2 regions of the Streptomyces sp. NPDC048295 genome follow, and region 2 is predicted to be linked to the other one. Evidence: riboswitches for the same ligand, from Rfam matches in the RefSeq annotation. Region 2 holds a riboswitch; the other holds the start of a gene.
What was found. Region 2 has a riboswitch for cobalamin ahead of AB0D53_RS13410 (prenyltransferase/squalene oxidase repeat-containing protein). Riboswitches for the same ligand answer to the same signal wherever they lie in the genome.

Region 1 (7,678 bases), on a different contig from region 2:
CCGCGCGGATCGTGGCGAAGGACTGGCGATAGATCGCCGGTCCGTCCTTCTCGTACTGGTGCACAGTGCTTTCGCTCTCTTCCTCGGGCGTGCGACGTCGGGTACAGGGGAGTGGGAGTACGGGGGTCAGCCGCGCGCGCGGCGGGCAGCGGCCACCGCCGCGGCGAGAGTGCCGGGGCTGTCGGGGACGCTCACGGGCGCGCCCCGCTCCTCGCCCCGCACGAGGGAGATCCGGTGTCCGTCCGGGGTGGCCACGACGTCGACCCACTCGCCGCGGGGATGCCCGCAGCGGCGTTCGCAGCCGGACCAGTACACCGGCAGCAGCCCCGCGCCCCCCACCGAGGCCGTCGCCTGGGCCCGCACATCGGCCAGCGACTTCGCACAGCCGGGCCGGCCGATACAGGCACCCACCCCGGTCCAGGGGGAGCCGGGGCCGACGACGAGACCGGTGGCCCCCAGCTCGTCCAGCGACCGGGCGGCCTGCCGCCGCTCCACCCCGGGTACGACGACCCCGCGCCACGGCGTCAGCCGCAACTCACCGACGCCCCGGTGGTGGGCCGTCTCCGTCAGCGACCGCCACTGCGCCGGGGCGATGCGCCCCAGGGGGATGCCGACCGACAGCGCGGCCGAGTCCTGCGGGCCCGTCACGACTCCGGGGGCGGGGCCGTCCGAGTCCGGCGGACAGGCACGGTCCTCGGTGGAGACGGTGCCGGGCCCCGCCTCCCGCAACCGTCGTACGACCTCTTCGAGGAGGGACCGGGCGCCGCCGGGCAGATCCGGTACACGCCAGGCGCCGGTGCCCGACGCCTGCTCCAGGAAGGTCTCGGCCGCCAGGAGGGCGGCCCGCGGCGCCCGTGCGCCGGGTATCCGTGCGGTGGCCGGGGCCGTGCCGATCCGCAGCAGCGCCGTTCCGTCGTCCTGCGCCAGCAGCGTCACATCGCCGCCCAGCGCGTCCACATCGCCACGGCCGTCGTCTAGCACGAACAAGAACCTGCCCGACAGCCCCGCCGTCCTCCCGCCCGCGCACAGCAGCACGTCCAGCTCGGACAGCCAGGGGCCGACGTCCCGCGCGCCCAGGCCGTCGAGCCCCGAGAGCGGTGACGCCACGATGTTGCGTATCCGCTCGTGGCGAGCGGAGGGCAACAGCCCGGCCTCGCCCAGCCGGTCGGCCAGTTCGGCTCCGCAGTCCGGACCCAGCCCGCGCAACTGGACATTGCCGCGCGAAGTGAGATGCAACTCACCATCGCCCAGACTCTCCGACAGCGCCCCCAGGGCCTTTGCCTGCACCGCCGTCAGCAGACCGCCGGGAACCCGGACACGGGCCAGCGAGCCGTCGTCCGCCCGGTGCAGCCGAAGCGTGCCGGGGCAGGCGTCACCGCGGTCCCGGGCAGACGCGTCTCCCGGCGGTGAAGGCGAAGTGGCAGGTCGGGGCATGGCGGCGAGCATACCGACCATCCGACCGGATCCGTATGTCCTCCATCGGTTGACCGGCCCTTACTATGCCTACTGACGAGCCATCCGGCACGTCGTCGCCACAGACGGCGACAGGGGAGGAAGTCCGGTGCGATTCCGGCACGGTCCCGCCACTGTGAGCCCGGCCACGGCCTGGCAAGTCAGGAACTCCCTTCCCCGAACACTCGAACCCGTTCGAGCAGGGGAGCCTCATTCCGACACCGCCCGGGGCGTGGACACCCCGAGGAAGGCCCGACGCCGCATGATCCTGCTCCTGTCGACGTCCGACACCGACCTGCTCAGTGCCCGCGCCTCGGACGGCCCGGTCCCCTACCGCTACGCCAACCCCTCCCGGCTCCCGCTCCAGGACCTGTCCCAGCTGCTCGACGGCGTCGACCTGGTCGTCGTACGCCTCCTCGGCGGCGTACGCGCCTGGCAGGACGGTCTCGACCAAGTGCTCGCCACCGGACGCCCCGTCGTCGTCCTCACCGGCGAACAGGCCCCCGACGCCCAGCTGATGGCCGCCTCGACCGTTCCCATCGGCATCGCCGCGGAGGCCCACGCCTATCTGGCCCACGGCGGTCCCGCCAACCTGGACCAGCTCGCCCGCTTCCTCTCCGACACCGTGCTGCTCACCGGCCACGGCTTCGCACCGCCCGCCCCGGCACCCTCCTGGGGCCCGCTGGAGCGCACCCCCCGGCGCACCGACGGCCCGGTCGTCGCCGTGCTCTACTACCGCGCCCACCACATGAGCGGCAACACCGCGTTCGTCGAGGCGCTCTGCCGCGCCGTCGAGGACGCGGGCGCCCGCGCGCTGCCGCTGTACGTCGCCTCGCTGCGCACCCCCGAGGCCGAACTCATCGAAGAGCTGCGCGCCGCCGACGCGATCGTGACCACGGTCCTCGCCGCGGGCGGCACCCGGCCCGCCGAGGCCTCGGCCGGCGGCGACGACGAATCCTGGGACGCGGGCGTCCTCAGCGGCCTCGACGTACCCATCCTCCAGGCCCTCTGCCTCACCGGTTCACGCACCGACTGGGAGGACAACGACGAGGGCGTCTCCCCGCTGGACGCCGCCAGCCAGATCGCGGTCCCCGAGTTCGACGGCCGCCTGATCACCGTGCCGTTCTCGTTCAAGGAGATCGACGAGGACGGCCTGCCCGCGTACGTCGCCGACACCGAGCGCGCCGCCCGTGTCGCCGGGATCGCCGTGCGTCACGCCCGGCTGCGCCACATCCCGGCCGCCGAGAAGCGGATCGCGCTCGTCCTGTCCGCGTACCCGACCAAGCACTCCCGGATCGGCAACGCGGTCGGCCTCGACACCCCGGCCAGCGCCGTCGCCCTGCTGCGCCGACTCCGCGCCGAGGGATACGACTTCGGTACGCGGGAAGTCCCCGGCCTCGCGTCGGGCGACGGCGACGAGCTGATCCGCGCGCTGATCGAGGCGGGCGGCCACGACCAGGAGTGGCTCACCGAGGAGCAGCTGGCCCGCAACCCGGTCCGCATCCCGGCCGCCGACTACCGGCGCTGGTACGCGACCCTCCCGGCCGAGCTCCGCGAAGCCGTCGAGCGGCACTGGGGCCCCGCCCCGGGCGAGATGTTCGTGGACCGGTCGGGCAACCCGGACGGCGACATCGTGCTCGCTGCCCTGCGCCACGGCAATCTGCTCATCCTCATCCAGCCGCCGCGCGGCTTCGGCGAGAACCCGATCGCGATCTATCACGACCCCGATCTGCCGCCCTCGCACCACTACCTGGCCGCCTACCGCTGGATCGCGGCCCGGGCCGACGACAACGGCTTCGGCGCCGACGCGATGATCCACCTCGGCAAGCACGGCAACCTGGAGTGGCTGCCCGGCAAGAACGCCGGCCTCTCCGCATCCTGCGGCCCCGACGCGGCCCTCGGCGACCTCCCGCTGGTCTACCCGTTCCTGGTCAACGACCCGGGCGAGGGGACACAGGCCAAGCGGCGCGTCCACGCCACCCTCGTGGACCACCTGGTGCCGCCGATGGCACGTGCCGAAAGCTACGGGGACATCGCCCGCCTCGAACAACTCCTGGACGAGCACGCCCAGATCGCGGCGATGGACCCGGCGAAGCTCCCGGCGATCCGCGCCCAGATCTGGACCCTGATCCAGGCCGCCAAGCTCGATCACGACCTGGGACTCGAGGACCGTCCGGAGGACGAGGGCTTCGACGAGTTCATCATGCACCTCGACGGTTGGCTCTGTGAGATCAAGGACGCCCAGATCCGCGACGGCCTGCACGTCCTGGGCGGCGCCCCGGCAGGTGCCGACCGGGTCAACCTCGTCCTCGCGATCCTGCGCGCCCGCCAGATCTGGGGCGGCACGGCCTCCCTGCCGGGCCTGCGCGAGGCCCTGGGGCTCGACGAGTCCGCCGCGACCCGCGTCACCGCCGACGAGACCGAGGAGCGGGCCCGCGCCCTGGTCCAGGCGATGGAGGACGCGGGCTGGTCCCCGGACGCCGTCGCCGAGGTGGCCGCCGGCCACCCGCGGGCGGTCGCCGACATCCTGGACTTCGCGGCCCGCGAGGTGGTGCCGAGGCTGGCCGCCACGACCGACGAACTCGACCACACCCTGCACGCGCTGGACGGCGGATTCGTCCCCGCCGGACCCTCCGGCTCCCCGCTCCGCGGCCTGGTCAACGTCCTGCCGACCGGCCGCAACTTCTACTCCGTCGACCCCAAGGCCGTACCCTCACGTCTCGCCTGGGAGACGGGCCAGGCCCTGGCCGACTCGCTCCTGGAGCGCTACCGCACCGACAACGGCGACTGGCCGACCTCGGTCGGCCTGTCCCTGTGGGGCACCAGCGCGATGCGCACCGCCGGTGACGACGTCGCCGAAGCCTTCGCGCTGCTCGGCGTCCGCCCGGTCTGGGACGACGCCTCGCGCCGCGTCACCGGCCTGGAGGCGATCCCGCCGGCCGAGCTCGGCCGCCCGCGCATCGACGTCACCCTGCGCATCAGCGGTTTCTTCCGCGACGCCTTCCCGCACACCATCGGCCTGCTCGACGACGCGGTCCGCCTCGTCGCCTCCCTGGACGAGCCCGCCGAGCAGAACCACGTACGCGCCCACACCCAGGCCGACCTGGCCGCCCACGGCGACGAACGCCGCGCCACCACGCGCATCTTCGGCTCCCGCCCCGGTACGTACGGCGCCGGTCTGCTCCAGCTCATCGACTCGCGGGACTGGCGCACCGACGCGGACCTCGCCGAGGTCTACACGGTGTGGGGCGGCTACGCCTACGGACGTGAACTCGACGGCCGCCCGGCCCGCGAGGAAATGGAGACGGCGTACAAGCGGATCGCGGTCGCGGCCAAGAACACCGACACCCGTGAACACGACATCGCCGACTCGGACGACTACTTCCAGTACCACGGCGGCATGGTGGCCACCGTCCGCGCCCTGCGCGGCACCGCCCCGGAGGCGTACATCGGCGACTCCACCCGCCCCGAGACGGTCCGCACCCGCACCCTGGTGGAGGAGACCTCACGGGTCTTCCGTGCCCGGGTCGTGAACCCCAAGTGGATCGAGGCGATGCGGCGGCACGGCTACAAGGGCGCCTTCGAGCTGGCCGCCACCGTCGACTACCTCTTCGGCTACGACGCGACGACGGGCGTGGTCGCCGACTGGATGTACGACAAGCTCACCGAGACGTACGTCCTGGACCCGGTCAACCGTGAGTTCCTCCAGCAGGCCAACCCCTGGGCCCTGCACGGCATCGCGGAGCGCCTCCTGGAGGCGGAGTCCCGTGGCATGTGGGCCAAGCCGGACCCGGCGGTCCTCGAAGCGCTGCGCCAGGCATACCTGGAGACGGAGGGCAACCTGGAGGGCGAGGACTGACCCCCCTCGGGGCCCGGCCGGCCGACAGCGGCATACGACCGGGCCCCGACAGAGGCATACGACCGGGCCCCGCCCGCAGCACCGGCCGGGGCCCGGTCCGCCGTCAGGCTGCTCCTCGTACCGGCGCCCGCGTCCCTGTGCCCCGGATGGCGGTGATCGCCGCACTCGGCTGTTGCCCGCCGCTGCTCGGGAAAGCGTGTGTACGAGTGACATGGCGCCGAGGACACCGCCGCCGGGCATAGTGTCGCCGGTGACGTGGAAGCGATCTACGCATGACCGAAAGTGGCAGTCCTCATATCTCGATGCCCAGGATCACCGTGCTGGGAGTGCAGCCCGGTGATCCGCCCTTCCGTCTGGTGGAGATCGACGGGGAGGTTGTCAGCGCCGCGACATCGATGATGGATGTACTCAGCGCTGCCTCGGCCGCAGGAATCAAGGTCCACGACCTCGACGACCCCGACGTGGTGCGGTGGGTGGGCGGCGGCAAGTACGTCTGGAGGCCGCACTGACAGTTCTTCCGTGGCCGACCGTGCGCGACACGGCCGGATGTGGCCCGGACACCGTCGAGCCGGGCCACTGGTCAGCCCCGGTGCAGCTCGCAGCTGTCCGACCGGGCACCGCCGCCCGGCTCGCACACGCTCGCGTGGACCGGTACGGCCGCCATGGCGATTCCCGCCACGGCAGCGGCCGCGACGACGGTGGCCCTGGGCTTCCGAACGCTGATGAACGATTCCTTCGGCGTCCTGTCTGCGGCCGGCCCGCCGGGACGTGCCAACACACCGACGTGCGACACCGTCACCACGCGAACACATCGACGTACGACACCACCGCACACGAACACATCGACACGTGAACACACCGACAGGCGAACACACCGACAGGCGAACACACCGGTACATGAACCCCGGTGCGCGGTCACGAGCCGGCGCCGACGGCCTGGCAGGCCCCGAACTCTCCTGCCCCACGCTGACGTTCCACCCACGTTTCGCTGACGTTTCGCTGACGTCGCGTGTGCGGCCCCACCGCGCCGGGGCCGCACCTGCGACGACGGCCTCCGCGGCCTCAGGCCAGTGATGCCGCGCGGGCGGGGTCTATGGCGTACTGAAGAGGCTCGTCATGTATAAAGCGTCGGAGTTCGTCGAGCACAAGCTCTCCGAGACGATGACGTTCGGCCCCGAGGGCACCACCGAGATGGGGTGTCAGGACCACGTTGGGAAGGGTGAAGAGTGGCGAGTCATGGGCGGGAGGCTCCGGGTGCGTGACATCGAGTACGGCGGTGAGGTCGGGTCTGGCGCGCAGGACCTCCGCCGCGGCGGTCTCGTCGACGAGCGCGCCACGGGCGGTGTTGATCAGCGTCGCGCCCGGCCCCATGGAGTTCAGCAGCCGCGTTCCGATCGTGCCGCGGGTCTCGGGCAGGAGCGGGGCGTGGAGACTGACGACCTGGCTGGTGGCGAACAGTTCCTCGATGCCGACGAGCCGTACTCCCGCCCGCCGGGCGGTGTCCGGGGAGGCGAGGGGATCCGTGGCGAGGACCTCGATGTCGAAACGGCCGAGGTGGGACGCGACGAGACGGCCGATGTGCCCGAGCCCCAGCAGGCCCACACGTGACCGGTAGGCCCCCGGCACCTGGGGGTTGTGGGGGAAGCGGCGACTGCTCGCCACCTCGCGGGTGATGCGGTGTACCTGCTTCAGCCCGAGGAGGACCTGGGCGAGGGTGAACTCCGCCACCGGGATCGCGTTGGCCGGGGCGGCGGAGACGATCGGGATGCCACGCGCCCAGAACGCGGGTGTGGTCAGGTGCCGCACGGAACCCGCGGCGACGAGGACCGCCCGCAACCGGGGGGCGTGCGAGAGGAGGGCGGCATCGAGGACGGGCGCGCCCCAGCCCGTGAGCAGGACATCCACCTGCCCCAACACCTGGGGATCCGCGTCGAGTTGCTCCCGCGTGAGGGGCGGGGCCTGCAGTTGTACGAGACGTTCGACCTCGGCCAGGACCTCAGGGGGGTAGACGTCCGCCCTGCGTTCTTCCTCCATGACCAACAGGGCTGTCGGCCTGCGTGCCGGCTCGTTCATGACGTAACGCTCCTCAGCTCCTCGCTGACGGACCATCAGCGAATCGACCCGTGAGCCCTGATCGGGCGCGTGGGGAAATGTCTGACCGGATGTTGAAGATTGGCGTGGCTTGTTCATTGCCTAGGCCGACGTGCTTGCAGCACGATACATCGGATGATTGAAAAGGCATCGGGTGGAACCCGGCCGTCTGGTGTCTGTCGCCCCGGTCGCCCTCGCGTCCGGGTGTGCTCGGGGTCCGGGCGGTCAATCGCGTCTCCGAGCGGCTGAACTACCGGTTCACCAGGTAGTTTCGTG
Region 2 (7,678 bases):
CCGCGTCGCCGTCGGCCGCGGCGCACTCGGCGGCGACGGTGTCCGCGTACAGCAGATCGCGTGGCTCCTGCGGTACGAGCCCGACCCGGCGCACCATCTCGCGCGGCTCGGTGCGGTGCGGGGTCCGGCCGCCGACCAGGACGGTGCCGGTGGTGGGCTCGACCATGCCGACGAGGGTGGCCAGCAGGGTGGACTTGCCCGCGCCGTTGCGGCCCATCAGGGCGACGGTCTCGCCGGGGGCGACGGTGAGCGTCACCCGGCGCAGCGCCTCGACCCGGCCGCGTCGTACGCCGAGCCGCTCGACCCGGGCCGTGGCGTCGGCGACGGGCTCGGGCACGTCGGGCGTCCGCGCGCCGCGGCCCAGCAGCCGGGCCAGGGCGCCGCGCCGTACGGGGGAGGGGGCCGGGGCGGGCAGCGTGGGGGCGGTCACCGGCTCCGGAGCGGGCGGCCGCACCGACGCGAGCCGTTCGCGCAGGCCCGCCGCCCGGCGCCGGGCATCGCGGACCGAGAGCGGCAGCGGCTCCCAGCCCGCCAGCCGGCCCAGCGCGACGACCGGCGGGCGGACCGGGGAGACGGCCATGACATCCGCCGGCGCGCCCATGACCGGGGCGGCGCCCGGCGACGGCAGCAGGACGACCTGGTCCGCGTACTGCACCACCCGCTCCAGCCGGTGCTCCGCCATCAGGACCGTCGTTCCCAGGTCGTGCACCAGCCGTTGCAGCACGGCGAGGACCTCCTCGGCCGCCGCCGGGTCCAGCGCGGACGTCGGCTCGTCGAGGACCAGGACCTTCGGGTGCGGGGTGAGGACGGAACCGATCGCGACCCGCTGCTGCTGGCCGCCGGAGAGCGTGGCGATCGGCCGGTCGCGCAGCCCGGCGAGCCCCAGCAGGTCCAGGGTCTCCTCGACCCGCCGGCGCATCACGCCGGGGGCCAGGCCCAGCGACTCCATGCCGTACGCCAGCTCGTCCTCGACCGTGTCGGTGACGAAGTGGGAGAGCGGGTCCTGGCCCACCGTGCCGACCAGATCGGCGAGTTCACGCGGCTTGTGGGTACGGGTGTCGCGCCCGTCGACCGTGACCCGGCCGCTCAGCGTGCCGCCGGTGAAGTGCGGCACCAGACCCGAGACGGCCCCGAGCAGCGTCGACTTGCCGACCCCGGACGGGCCGACGAGCAGCACCAGCTCGCCCTCGGGAACGGTCAGATCGACCCCGCGGAGAGTGGCCCGTGCCGCCCCCTCGTAGCGCACCGAGACCTGCTCGAACCGGATCACTGGATCTCCTTGGAACGCGGGCCGCCCGCGGGCGGCGGCACCGGTGCCACCACCGCGGGCAGCAGCCCGATCAGCACCGCGGCCGCGGGCCACAGCGGAAGCACCGGCGCGACCAGCGGTACGACCCCGGGGTGCAGCGCCGCCCCGTCGGCACCGCCCGCCCAGATCATCGCCACCGCGACCGCGACACCCGAGCCCGCCACCAGACAGGCCCGCGCACCCCACCGGTCGGGCCGGTAGCGGGTACGCACCGAACGGGCCCCGCCGAGCCGCAGCCCGGCCACCGCGGCGACGAGCCCGGCGATCAGCAGCGGCAGCCCGTACACCGCACCCTGCGCGGCCAGCAGACAGTACGTACCGGCGCACACCCCGAGCAGCCCGCCGAGGGTGAGGACGTTCGTGGTGTGCCGGACGGCGGGCGGGACCTGGGCGGTGCGCCCGTATCCGCGCGCGTCCATCGACGCCGCCACCGCGACCGACCGCTCCAGCGCGCCCTCCAGGACCGGCAGCCCGATCTGGAGGACCGCCTTGACGCCACCGGTCGGGCGGCCGCGCAGCCGCCGTGCGGTGCGCAGCCGCATCACGTCGGCGACCATGTTCGGCGCGAACGTCATCGCGACGACGACCGCGACGCCCGCCTCGTACAGCGCGCCCGGCAGCGACTTCAGCAGCCGGGCCGGGTTGGCGAGCGAGTTCGCCGCACCGACGCAGATCAGCAGGGTGGCCAGCTTCGCTCCGTCGTACAGCGCGAAGACCAGCTGCTCGGCGGTGACCCGGCCACCGATCCTGACCCCCTTCGCCCAGTCGGGCAAAGGCACCTCGGGGAGCGTGAACAGCGTGTGGGTACCGGGGATCGGCGAACCGAGAAAGACGGAGAAGACCAGCCGCACACCGACGACGAACAGCCCGATCCGGATGAACGCCCCGTACGAACGTGCCCACGGCGCGTCCGTGCGGCGCACCGCCACGACGTAACCGGCCACCCCCACCAGCAGTCCGAGCAGCAGCGGATTGGTGGTCCGGGACGCGGCGGTGGCGAGGCCGAGCGCCCACAGCCACCAGGCCCCTGCGGGCAGGGCGTTGCTCCGGTTCGCCTCGGGGGCGCGCAGCGGGCGGCTGCGCGCCAGGACGGCGGAGCCGGTCGGGGCGGTCATCCGCGGCGGCGGCGGGACTGCACGACCGCGGCGACGCCGAGAACGAGGACGGCGCCGACCCCGACGAGCACCCCGGCGGACGGGCCGGAGGAGCCGCCCGGGCCGGAGGAGGCGGCGGACCCGGCCGGTGCGGACGGGGCGGAGGCGGACGGGGATGTGGCGGGCGTGCCCTGCCCGTCGCCGGAGACCTGCTCGCCGCAGCCGGAGGCCGGGTAGCCGGTGATCGCGCAGAGCATCGCGTCGCTGCTGTACCGCAGCGGCTTCGCCACCGAGGCGAGCGCCTCCGCGGCGCTCGCGTCGGGGTCCACCCGCGCGCACGCGGTGCGCGGCGTGGGCGGTGTCTCACCGGCCGGGGCGTCCGCGGCCGTGCCCGGGTCGATGACGAGCGCGATCCGCTTGGTGCCGTCCTCGGCCGGGGTGTCCGCGCATATCTTCGTGAAGTCGGGGGCGCGGCGCGGCTTCGCCGAGTCCTGGGAGTCCTCGCTCACCGAGAACCGGAAACCCTGCACCGCCCCGTCGTCCGGCCGGACCAGGGACGGGCCCTGGGTGGCGTACGTCCAGCCGGAGCCGGAGCTCTCCCAGTACGACCAGTACCGGTAGCCGGCCGCCTGGGCCGGTCCGGCGCCGAGCACGGCCAGGACGGCGCCCAGGACCACCAGCAGCGCGGTGGCCCGTCCCGCGCGCCTCACGGCTGCCTGTTCTTGCGGCGGCCGCTGATCAGGAAGAACGCGATCGCGGCGAGGACGAGGCCGATGCCGATGTACCACCACACGCCGCCGATCACGTCGTCGCCGCTGTGGACCTGGTCCTTCTCGGTGGCCTCGTACCCGGTGTCGGCGGACGGGTCGGGCGTCACGACGGCGGCGGGCTCGGGGCCGGCCGCGTTCAGCCGGGCGACCAGGTCGACGCCGCCGAAGTCCCGGGCGTCGTCGCCGGTCGAGTGGGCGGCCAGGATCAGCTGGGCGTAGGCGGCGGGGCCGCTCCCGGCGGCCCAGTCCGCGGAGTTCTTCTTCAGCCAGCCGATGGCCCCGGCCGCCTTGTCCTGGTGGCCGGAGGCGGACAGGGCGACGACCGCGTCGGCGGTGTTGCCGAAGTCGGGCTGCGGGGTGGTGTCGGTGGCACCGGGCATCGGCGCCAGGTCCAGGTGGTTGCTGCCGGCGAGGGCGCCGACGAGGTAGTGGGCACCGTTCTGGGCGGCCTGCTCGGGCGTGAGGCCGGAGCCCGGGTGGCAGCTGGGCGCCTTGCCCGCGGCGTTGTTCCCGACGGCCATCGCCTTGCCCATCGTGCCGAGCACGGCGGCCGCGGTGGCGTCCGCGTTCGCGGCGAGCTTCCCCTTCTTGTCGGGCTGGTACGCGAAGGCGCCGCCGTCCTTGCCGCCGCACGGGATCGCGAGCGCGAGCAGCGGGTCGTAGGGGGTCTTCCCACCGGGGGTGGTGATGTCGGCGAGCCGCTGCCCCTGCCGGGCGAGGGCGCCGATCACCAGGGAGGTGGAGTTGGCGTCGCTGGGCGTGCCGGCGGTGTAGCCCCAGCCGCCGTCCTCGTTCTGCACGGACTTCAGCCAGCGCACCGAGTTGTTCACGGTCTCCCGGTGCCCGCCGACCTCGACCAGCGCCTGGGCGGCGGCCGCGGTGGCATTGGTGTCCCGCACCGTCTTCGCGTCGCACGGCGCGGAGACATCGGGCCGGAACGCGGCGTAGGAGCCGTCGGCGCACTGCTGGGAGACCAGCCAGTCCACCGACTTCGCGGCCGGGGTGACCCCTTCCAGCCGCTGGGCGAGGAACGACATCGACTGCCGCCACACCCCGTCGTAGGTGGGGTCCTTCGTGCCGTACAGCCCGGCGGGCAGTGCGGCGGACGGCGAGGGCGAGGGGGACGGCGCTGCGACCGCGACCGGCGCTGCGGCCGAGCAGAGCACGGCGGCGGTGGCGGCGAGCGTTGCTGCGCTGCGGCGTACGGTCATGGCGGGCGGGGCCTCTCCTGCGGGGTGAACCGGGCACAGGCACGCTCAGGCACCAGGCTCCGGCTCCGTATACCTCGACGGTGCCGACCTCCGGTGGGTCCGGTGGTCCGAGCCGGTCACGACCGCGGACAGGGCATTCCGACTCACCGTCTGCGACGACGGCTCACGGCTGCGTGGTCAGTGCCGGATTCGCACCGGCTTCCCCCTGAACGGGCATGATGACGACCCGCACACTCTACCGGGCGGGCCCGGCCGGGCCCGGGGCGGCTTCGGCCCACCGACGGTGCGGAAACCCACTGGCGGGCAACGCCGGAAACCCACTGGCGAGTTCGGCCCCGAACGGACGACCATGTCCCGCATGAGTGATCAACCCGCACGCTGGACCCAGGCGACCGTCTACCCCGACATGTGGGCGGACCCGGACGACGACCCCCGCAACTCGGAAGGTGCCGGTCCGGACGGCGAGCTCCCGACGCTCCAGGAGTACCTGCGCGACTACCGGCTGACCCTGAGGATGAAGTGCGAGGGCCTGGACGCGGAGCAGCTGGCCCGGCGCTCGGTCCCGCCGTCGACGCTGTCGCTGCTCGGCCTCCTGCGCCACCTCGCCGAGGTGGAACGGGACTGGCGCAACTGGATCACCGACGGTGAGCCGCTGCCCAAGCTGTACGGCAGACGTGACGCGGACTTCGACGGAGCCGTCGCCGATCAGGCCGTGGTCGACGCCGCCTACGCCGATCTGGAGCGTGAGCAGGCCGCGACCGACGCCGCACTGGCCGGCCACGCGGACCTGGGCGAGCGGCTGGGGAAGGACAGCGTCTCCGTCCGGTCGCTGCTGGTGCACAGGATCGAGGAGTACGCCCGGCACTGCGGGCAGGCCGACCTGCTGCGCGAGTGCATCGACGGACGGGTGGGCCAGTGAGGCCCGGCCGGTGAGCTGAAGGGTGCGGGGCGGGGCGGCCCGCCCCGCACTCACACCGCCGTGTACCTCACCGGCTCGCTGCCCGGCACCGCCTCCGCGCGCCCGAGCTTCACCAGCCGCCGCAGATGCGCCTCCGCCTCCGAGACGGCGATGTTCCTGGAGCCGTGCGGGATCTGCTCCCAGGGCCGGTTCCACTCCATCCGCTCGGCCAGCTCCCACGGCGTCAGCGGCTGTGCCAGCAGACCCAGCAGCCCGGTCAGCCGCTCCTCGTGATGGCCGATGAGCTCCTGCACGCGTCCCGCCGCATCGGTGAAGGCGTACTGATGGGCGGGCAGCACCTCGGCGGCCCCGAGCCTGCCGATCCGCTCCAGCGAGTCCAGGTAGTCACCGAGGGGATCGCCGACCGTCGCGTCGTCCGGGTCCTCGTACAGCCCGATGTGCGGACTGATCCCCGGCAGCAGATGGTCACCCGAGAAGAGCCGCCCACGGCCCGGCAGGTTCCCCGGATGCTCCTCCTCCAGATGCAGGCACACATGCCCCGGCGTGTGCCCCGGCGTCCAGATCGCCCGCAGCCTGCGCCCCGCCAGATCGAGCAGCTCACCGGGGACGATCTCCCGGTCCGGCAGCGCGGCCCGCAGCCCCGGCAGCGCCCGCGCCCGCCCTCCGCCGGCCGCGGCGGCCCGCAACGGCGCGAGGTGCTCCTCGGGCGCGCCGACCGCGGTGAGCTTGGCCGCGAGGTACGCCAGCCAGGTACCGGGCCGGGACTCCCGGGTACGCCGCACGATCGCGGTGTCCGCCGCGTGCATGGCGATCCAGGCCCCGGAGGCATCGCGCACCTGCCCGGAGAGCCCGTGGTGGTCGGGGTGGTGGTGGGTGATGACCACCCCGTGGATGTCCGCCACCCCCGTACCGACGGCGGCGAGCCCGGCGCCGAGCGTGTCCCACGCCTCGGGGTCGTCCCACCCGGTGTCGATCAGGACCGGCCCCCGGTCGGTGTCCAGGACGTGCACGAGGGTATGGCCGAGCGGATTGTCCGGGATGGGCACCTTGATGCTGTGCACGCCCCCGCCGTGGTCGGTCACCTGCGTCATGAGGTCCCCATCTCTCCAGACAACGTGCGGAATTGCGGCTCCGGTGCGTCGCCCCCACTGTAACGAGAACTTGTTCCAGTAGTAGCCCTGGTCGACCATCTGGTCCGGGCCATGGGCTCGGCCTTTCGTGGGGCGGCGGTGTCCCGCGCGACGCCGAAGCCGTCCGCGTGCATGTCGAACGGTGTCGCGGACGTGGACTCCTGGAACTGGAACTGGTATCAGTTCTGACACGGAGTCAGATGCCGGGTCGGATACTGAGCCGGGCAACGCGCCGGGCCGCGGGAGGCAGCAGTCATGACCGAGCTTGTCGAACACGGAAAACTGTTCATCGGCGGGGAGTTGGTCGATCCGCTGGGCCGGGACACCATCGAGGTCGTCTCGCCGCACACCGAAGAGGTCATCGGCCGGGTGCCGCACGCGAGTGAGGCGGATGTGGACCGGGCCGTCGAGGCCGGGCGGCGGGCGTTCGACGCGGGGCCCTGGGCGCGGATGGGCCTGGACGAGCGGATCGCGGTGGTGACCAGGATCAAGGACGGCTTCGCCGTGCGGTACGAGGAGATCGCCCGGGTCATCAGCTCGGAGAACGGCACCCCGTACACGTCGAGCGTCATGGTGCAGGCGCTCGCCGCGATGATGGTGTGGGACGCGGCGATCACCGTCGCCCGCGACTTCCCGTACGAGGAGCGGCGGGCCGGGGCGCTCGGGCCGCTGCTGGTGCGCCGGGAGCCGGTCGGGGTGGTCGCGGCCGTGGTGCCGTGGAACGTTCCGCAGTTCACCGCCGCCGCCAAGCTCGCGCCCGCCCTGCTGGCCGGCTGCTCCGCCGTGCTCAAGGTCTCGCCCGAGTCCCCGCTGGACGCCTACATCCTGGCCGAGATCGCCGCCGAGGCCGGGCTGCCGGAGGGGGTGCTGTCGATCCTTCCGGCCGACCGGGAGGTCAGCGAGTACCTGGTCGGGCACCCCGGCGTCGACAAGGTGTCGTTCACCGGCTCCGTGGCCGCCGGGCGCCGGGTGATGGAGGTCGCCTCGCGCAACCTCACCCGGGTCACCCTGGAGCTGGGCGGCAAGTCCGCCGCGGTCATCCTGCCGGACGCCGATCTGGACGCCGCCGTGGCGGGCATCGTCCCCTTCGCCTGGATGATCAACGGCCAGGCGTGCGTGGCCCAGACCCGCATCCTCGTCCCGCGCTCCCGTTACGACGAGACGGCCGAGGCGTTCGCCGCGGCGGCCGGTGCGCTGAAGGTCGGCGACCCGCTCGACCCCGCCACCGAACTCGGCCCGCTGGTC

Region 1: another riboswitch for cobalamin. It lies ahead of cobN (cobaltochelatase subunit CobN); the one in region 2 lies ahead of AB0D53_RS13410 (prenyltransferase/squalene oxidase repeat-containing protein).

The regions. Positions count from the first base shown of each region.
Region 1 covers NZ_JBEZLL010000016.1:53,619-61,296, forward strand. The annotation lists gene AB0D53_RS23430 (precorrin-8X methylmutase) at 1-64, opposite strand, end outside; gene cobG (precorrin-3B synthase) at 127-1,446, opposite strand; adenosylcobalamin (AdoCbl) riboswitch at 1,547-1,627, shown strand; gene cobN (cobaltochelatase subunit CobN) at 1,715-5,311, shown strand; gene AB0D53_RS23445 (hypothetical protein) at 5,584-5,820, shown strand; gene AB0D53_RS23450 (hydroxyacid dehydrogenase) at 6,374-7,384, opposite strand.
Region 2 covers NZ_JBEZLL010000007.1:258,013-265,690, reverse strand. The annotation lists gene AB0D53_RS13425 (ATP-binding cassette domain-containing protein) at 1-1,270, opposite strand, end outside; gene AB0D53_RS13420 (energy-coupling factor transporter transmembrane protein EcfT) at 1,267-2,424, opposite strand; gene AB0D53_RS13415 (SCO2322 family protein) at 2,421-3,113, opposite strand; gene AB0D53_RS13410 (prenyltransferase/squalene oxidase repeat-containing protein) at 3,110-4,384, opposite strand; cobalamin riboswitch at 4,494-4,629, opposite strand; gene AB0D53_RS13405 (DinB family protein) at 4,743-5,303, shown strand; gene AB0D53_RS13400 (MBL fold metallo-hydrolase) at 5,354-6,394, opposite strand; gene AB0D53_RS13395 (aldehyde dehydrogenase) at 6,689-7,678, shown strand, end outside.